One region of the Stenotrophomonas sp. LC732 genome, then DNA from elsewhere that is predicted to be linked to it. Evidence: riboswitches for the same ligand, from Rfam matches in the RefSeq annotation. Region 1 holds a riboswitch; the other holds the start of a gene.
What was found. A riboswitch is a leader RNA that binds a small molecule or an ion and turns the genes downstream of it on or off. The one in region 1 is predicted to bind glycine.

Region 1 (3,406 bases):
GGCGGAGGAAGGACTGCGCTCACCCTGAAGAAAGCTTCAGACGCATTCCCGAAAGCCGCCAGCGAACCTGGCGGCTTTTTTCATGCCGCCACGCTGGGGACCCCAACGTTCCGGAGATCTCCTGCAATGCCCCCGCACACCGACGACCTGCGTATCCGCACCATCGAACCGCTGACACCGCCTGCCCAGCTGCTGGCGATGCTGCCCTGTGACGATGAAGCCTCCGACACCGTCAGCGCCTCGCGCGCGGCCCTGCACCAGATCCTGCACGGCCGTGACGACCGCCTGGCAGTGGTGGTGGGCCCGTGCTCGATCCACGACCCGAAGGCCGCCATCGAATACGCCCAGCGCCTGAAGCCGCTGCGCGACGCGCTGGCCGGCGAACTGGAAATCGTCATGCGTGTGTACTTCGAGAAGCCGCGCACCACGGTGGGCTGGAAGGGCCTGATCAACGACCCGGACCTGGACGGCAGCTTCCGGATCGACAAGGGCCTGCGCATTGCCCGCGGCCTGCTGCGCGACATCAACAAGCTCGGCCTGCCGGCCGGTGTCGAATTCCTCGATGTGATCTCGCCGCAGTACATCGCCGACCTGGTGGCGTGGGGCGCGATCGGCGCGCGTACCACCGAAAGCCAGGTGCATCGTGAGCTTGCCTCGGGGCTGTCGTGCCCGGTCGGCTTCAAGAACGGCACCGATGGCAACGTCAAGATCGCCGCTGACGCGGTGGGTGCGGCGTCCAATCCGCATCACTTCCTGTCGGTCACCAAGCAGGGCGGCACCGCCATCGTGTCGACCACCGGCAATCCGGATTGCCATGTGATCCTGCGTGGCGGCAAGCAGCCGAACTACGACGCCGGCAGCGTCGCCGACGCCTGCCAGGTGCTGGCCAAGGCCAAGCTGCCGACGCGCCTGATGATCGACGCCAGCCACGCCAACAGCCTGAAAAACCCCGAGAACCAGCCGAAGGTGATCGAGGACATCGCTGTTCAGCTGGAAGACGGCGAACAGCGCATCGTTGGCGTGATGATCGAGAGCCATCTGGTCGGTGGCCGCCAGGAACTGGTGGAAGGCCAGCCGCTGGTCTACGGGCAGAGCATCACCGATGGCTGCATCGACTGGGACACCACCGTGACGGTGCTGGAGCGTCTGGCTGCGGCCGTGCGCGCCCGTCGCGACGTGAAGGTGTCCGAAGCAGCCTGATCGAAGCCGCCTGAGTGCGGCACGTGTGTGGATGGCGGCCAGCGCCTGCGGGGGTGCGGCCGCGATCAGGGCCGGTCGGAGTTGGAGGCCGGCCCATCTGCACCGGCGATGCGCCTGGCGCTGCGCATGAGCGACAGCGCCAGGTACATCGCCGGGGTGGTGATACGGCTTCCTGTAGCGTCGAGCCATGCCCGACCTGCGCGCGAAGCGCGTTGGTTTCCTGCAAAGAGCAGTCGAGCATGGCTCGACTTTACGAAGAGGCTCAATGCACTTCGTCGTGGTAGACGAACTTCGGCATTTCCCAGCGGTAGTGGATCGCCAGCAGGCGCAACGCGAAGCCGCCGCCAAGGCAGCACAGGATCGCGGTGGCATCGGCCACGCCCCAGTGCAGCAGCAACAGATAGGCCGCGCCGGTCAGCAGCGCGATGATCGCGTACAGCTCCTTCTGGAAGATGAGTGGCACCTCGTTGCAGAGGATGTCGCGCAGCACCCCGCCGAACGCGCCGGTCAGCATGCCGGCGATCAGCACGATCGGCATCGCATGGCCGGCCTCGCGCGCGATCGAGCAGCCGATCAGGGTGAAGGCGATCAGGCCCAGCCCGTCGAGCACCAGGAAGGTGCGGCGGAAGTGGTGCATCCAGCGCGCCACCCAGGTGGCGATCAGCGCCGCGCACACGGTGAAGCCCAGGTACTCGGGGTGCTTCACCCAGCCCAGCGGGTAGTGGCCGAGCAGGATGTCGCGCAGTGAACCACCCCCGAGGGCGGTGACGCAGGCGATCATGACCACGCCGAACAGGTCCATGCGGCGGCGGCCGGCGGACAGTGCGCCGGTCATGGCTTCGGCGGAAATGGCGATCAGGTAGATGATGGACAGCAGCATGGGACAGGCTCCGGGCGCGGTGGGGCCGGCCATGCGCGACCACCGCCACTGCCTGCGCAATGACGGGATGACGATGACCGGTGCCGCTCCCGCTGTCCTTTTGCCTGAGAGTTCAGCGGCATGGGCCGCGTGCCCCTTCGGCGGATCGCCCCGGGCATGCCCGGTGACCTCTCTCCAGCTCGGCGAGTCGAATGCATGGTTGGTGGGATTCCAGCCCACCGGCCTGAGCGATCATGGGAGCCTGCGCCTTCGGCGGGCGCCAGCGCGGCGCCTCTCTCCTGCATTCGGGCGCCAGTATATCCGCTGCAGTGCAGCACGGCATAATCCAGGCATGGCCCCATCCCTCCGCCCGTGGTTCCTGTACCTGCTCGAATGCCGCGATGGCAGCTATTACGCCGGCATCAGCACCGATGTGGAGGCGCGTTTCGCCGCCCACCAGGCCGGCAAGGGCGCGCGCTACACCCGGGCCCGGCCGCCGCTGCGCGTGCTGGCCGTGCGCGAATACCCGGACCGGGCCGCCGCCTCGCGGGCCGAGTGGCAACTCAAGCAGCAGCCCCGCGAACGCAAGCTGGCCTGGCTGCAGGCAACGGATCCTGCGCTTCTGTAGAGCCGAGCCCACGCTCGGCTGTTGTTCCGTCTGCCCGATGCGGGAGCCGAGCATGGGCTCGGCTCTACAGTAGATCCACGTCATGCGTGGATGGGCCATTCGGCCCATGCGATGATCGCCCCGCGCCCAGAGCCGGAGACCCGGATGTCCACGATTGCCCTGCTGTTCGCGCTTTCCGCATCAACGAGCCCTGCCGCCGACCCCGCCACGATCGCGGCCGTCGAAGCCACCTGCCACGACTACGTCGATGGCCAGCTGGAGGCCGATCCGCAGCGCGTCGCCCGTTCGCTGCACCCGGACCTGGCCAAGCGCGCGGTCCTCGGCGATACACCCGGCGAGCGCCTGGGCCTGCGCCGGATGTCGAAGGAAGAGCTGGTCTCGCTGACGAAACAGGGCGCGCTGAAGACCCCGAAGGATCAATGGGATCGCCGCTGCACGGTGCTGGACGTGACCGGCAACGCGGCCTCGGTGCGGCTGGAAACCCCGTGGTTCGTCGACTACTTCCACATGGGGCGTTTCGACCAGCGCTGGGTCATCGTCAACGCACTGTGGTACCCGAAACCGAAGGCGCACTGAGCGATGCGTGCCGCCGGCAACGCATGGATCTCCGTCGTCGTGCTGGTCGCCGGCATCGCGCTGCTGCCTGGCCTGCTGTATCTGCTCGGGCTGGCATTGGTGGACGGCCGGCCGAAGCCGGCCGACCGCGCGCCCAGTGGCGT
Region 2 (3,406 bases), 740 kb from region 1:
TGCGGCGCCAGCGCCACGTAGCCGACGTTCAGCAGCACCGACAGCGCGCACAGGCCGAAACCAATGGAGACCTGGCGGGTGGGCGTGGTGTGCCCGGCCATGCGCCCGGACAGGAACGAGCCGGTGGTCATGCCGCCGATGGTGGGGATGAACAGCCAGGCGAAACCGCCCTCGCCCAGGTGCAGGTGCTGCATCACGAACACCGGTGCCGAGGAGATGTACAGGAAGATGCCACCGAAACCGATGCTGCCGGCCAGCGCCAGGCGCAGGAAGCGCGGATTGAAACCGATGCGCACGTAATCACGCATCAGCACCCGCGGCGACAACGGAACGCGCGCTTCGAGCGGATGGGTCTCCGGCAGGTAGCGGGCGGTGGCCGCCAGCAGAACCAGTGCGAACACCACCAGGAACCAGAAGATCAGCGGCCAGCCAGCACCGCTGAGCAGGATCCAGCCACCGATGATCGGCGCGATCGCCGGGGCGATGCCGAACAGCATCGACACCTGGCTCATCAGCCGCTGCGCGTCGTGACCGTGGTACAGGTCGCGGATCACCGCGCGGCCGACGATCATGCCGACGCCTGCGGACAGGCCCTGCAGGGCGCGGAACCCCAGCAGCGTGGTCAGATCGGTGGACAGCGCACAGCCGACCGAGGCGCCGACGAACACCACCAGGCCGCCGAGGATCACCCGCTTGCGGCCCCAGGCATCGGACAGCGGGCCGTGTGCCAGGCTCATCAGGCCGTAGAACAGCAGGTACACGCTGATGGTCTGCTGCACCGCCACCTCGTCCACCGCCAGGCGCTGGGCCAGCTGCGGGAACGCGGGGAAGATGGTGTCGATCGAGAACGGACCGAACATGGCCAGGCCGGCGAGCAGCAGGGCCATGCGGCGGGTGGAAGGAGCAACAGCGGCGGTCATGGAGAAGGCGTCCGGCAGGGCCATGCGCGGCACGCACGGCGGGCGCCAGTCCCCTGCAGCAGGGACGGCGCCAGATGAATTCGGGTATCCGCCCATCATAGGTGGGGATTGCGCCTGATGCCATGCAGCAGTGCACAAAACGCACGGGCGGGCCATCGGCCATTCAGGCGCCGCGGCCGGGCCCGCAGGCGGCTGGCGCGCCCGCAACGGGCTATAATCGGCGGGCAACACGGTGGGAGAAGCGGAACACCGCTGCCGAAGGCGCAACGCCCGTAATCGCTCAGGCCCGATACCACCCGTAACACAACTCTGGAGAGACCGGTTCGATCCGGCGCCGAAGGGGCACGAAGCCGCGGTTTTCCGCGCTTCCAAACTCTCAGGCAAAAGGACAGAGGGGCGCCCCGCAGACCGCCGACCGGCGGCTTGTGCCCGTGCGTGTGCCCTTTCCTGACGGATCCTTCGCCATGTCCCAGAACACCCCTTCCCTGCGTGAGCTCGAGCACCACAATGCGTTCGTCGAGCGCCACATCGGCCCCAACGATGCCGAGATCGCGCAGATGCTCGACGTCGTCGGCCACGCGTCGCTGGATGCGATGACCGATGCCATCGTACCGGCCAAGATCAAGTCGCCGGCGCCGCTGGCACTGCCGGAATCGATGACCGAAGTGCAGGCACTGGCGAAGATCCGTGCGATCGCCGACAAGAACACCGTGCTGCGCAGCTTCATCGGCCAGGGCTACTACGGTACCCACACGCCGAACGTGATCCTGCGCAACATCCTGGAAAACCCGGCCTGGTACACCGCCTACACCCCGTACCAGGCCGAGATCTCGCAGGGCCGCATGGAAGCGCTGATCAACTTCCAGACCCTGTGCGCCGACCTCACCGGCATGGAAATCGCCAACGCCTCGCTGCTGGACGAAGCCACCGCCGCAGCTGAAGCGATGACCTTGGCCAAGCGTTCGGCCAAGTCGAAGTCGGACACCTTCTTCGTGCACGACGCCGTGCACCCGCAGACCCTGGAACTGCTGCGTACCCGCGCCGAGCCCATGGGCATCGTGCTGCGCGTCGGCACCCCGGCCGAGGCACTGGAAGCAGAAGCCTTCGGCCTGCTGCTGCAGTACCCGGACACCTTCGGCCAGATCGGCGACTACAAGGCGCTGGTCGAGGCCGTGCACGCGCGCGGCGGCCTGGTGGCCGTGGCCACCGACCTGCTGGCGCTGACCCTGCTGGCCGCCCCGGGCGAATGGGGTGCGGACATCGTGGTCGGCAACAGCCAGCGTTTCGGCGTGCCGTTCGGCTTCGGCGGCCCGCACGCCGCATTCATGGCCTGCCGCGACGCCTACAAGCGCTCGATGCCGGGCCGCCTGATCGGCGTCTCGGTCGATGACCAGGGCAACCCGGCCTACCGCCTGACCCTGCAGACCCGCGAGCAGCACATCCGCCGCGAGAAGGCCACCTCCAACATCTGTACCGCACAGGTGCTGCTGGCGGTGATGGCCTCGATGTATGCCGTGTACCACGGCCCGGAAGGCCTGACCCGCATCGCCCGGCGCACCCACCGCCTGGCCTCGATCCTGGCCGCCGCGCTGCGCGAGGCCGGCGTGCAGGTCGGTGGCGACTTCTTCGACACGCTGCACATCACCGGCGTGCACGCCGATGAGATTCACGCCAAGGCCCGCGCCGCCGGTTACAACCTGCGTGCGATCGACAGCGACTCGGTCGGCATCAGCCTGGACGAGACCGCCACCCGCGCCGACGTGGTCGCACTGGCCGCCGTGTTCGGTGCGCAGGCCGACGTCGACGCGCTGGATGCCAGCACCGCCGATGCGCTGCCGGCCGGCCTGCTGCGCCAGTCCGCATTCCTGACCCATCCGGTGTTCAACACCCACCACAGCGAGCACGAACTGCTGCGCTACCTGCGCTCGCTGGCCGACAAGGACCTGGCGATGGACCGCACGATGATCCCGCTGGGCTCGTGCACCATGAAGCTCAACGCCACCGCCGAGATGATCCCGGTGACCTGGCCGGAGTTCTCGCAGATCCACCCGCTGGTGCCGGCCGACCAGGCGCTGGGCTACAAGGAACTCATCGACACGCTGGAAGCGATGCTGGTGGAATGCACCGGCTATGACGCGGTCAGCCTGCAGCCGAACTCCGGCGCGCAGGGCGAGTACGCCGGCCTGCTGGCGATCCGCGCCTACCACCGCTCGCGCGGCGAAGGCCACCGCGACATCTGCCTGATCCCGGATTCGGCGCACGGCACCAACCCGGCCTCGGCGCAGATGTGCGGCATGAAGGTGGTGGTGACCAAGACCGATGCCAACGGCAACGTCGACGTCGAGGACATCCGCCTCAACGCCGAGAAGTACAGCGACCGCCTGGCCGCGATCATGATGACCTACCCGTCCACGCACGGCGTGTTCGAGGAAGAGGTGGTGGAGATCTGCGAGATCATCCACAAGCACGGCGGCCAGGTGTACACC

Region 2: linked by a shared signal. The riboswitch ahead of gcvP (aminomethyl-transferring glycine dehydrogenase) and the one ahead of ACT6SE_RS18865 (trimeric intracellular cation channel family protein) in region 1 are both predicted to bind glycine.

Annotation. Positions count from the first base shown of each region.
Region 1 is NZ_CP199214.1:3,994,483-3,997,888, reverse strand. Features, by position in the region: gene ACT6SE_RS18870 (3-deoxy-7-phosphoheptulonate synthase) at 127-1,200, shown strand; gene ACT6SE_RS18865 (trimeric intracellular cation channel family protein) at 1,463-2,080, opposite strand; glycine riboswitch at 2,163-2,268, opposite strand; glycine riboswitch at 2,282-2,371, opposite strand; gene ACT6SE_RS18860 (GIY-YIG nuclease family protein) at 2,412-2,687, shown strand; gene ACT6SE_RS18855 (nuclear transport factor 2 family protein) at 2,832-3,263, shown strand; gene ACT6SE_RS18850 (hypothetical protein) at 3,267-3,406, shown strand, end outside.
Region 2 is NZ_CP199214.1:3,253,183-3,256,588, forward strand. Features, by position in the region: gene ACT6SE_RS15560 (multidrug effflux MFS transporter) at 1-920, opposite strand, end outside; glycine riboswitch at 1,220-1,322, shown strand; gene gcvP (aminomethyl-transferring glycine dehydrogenase) at 1,385-3,406, shown strand, end outside.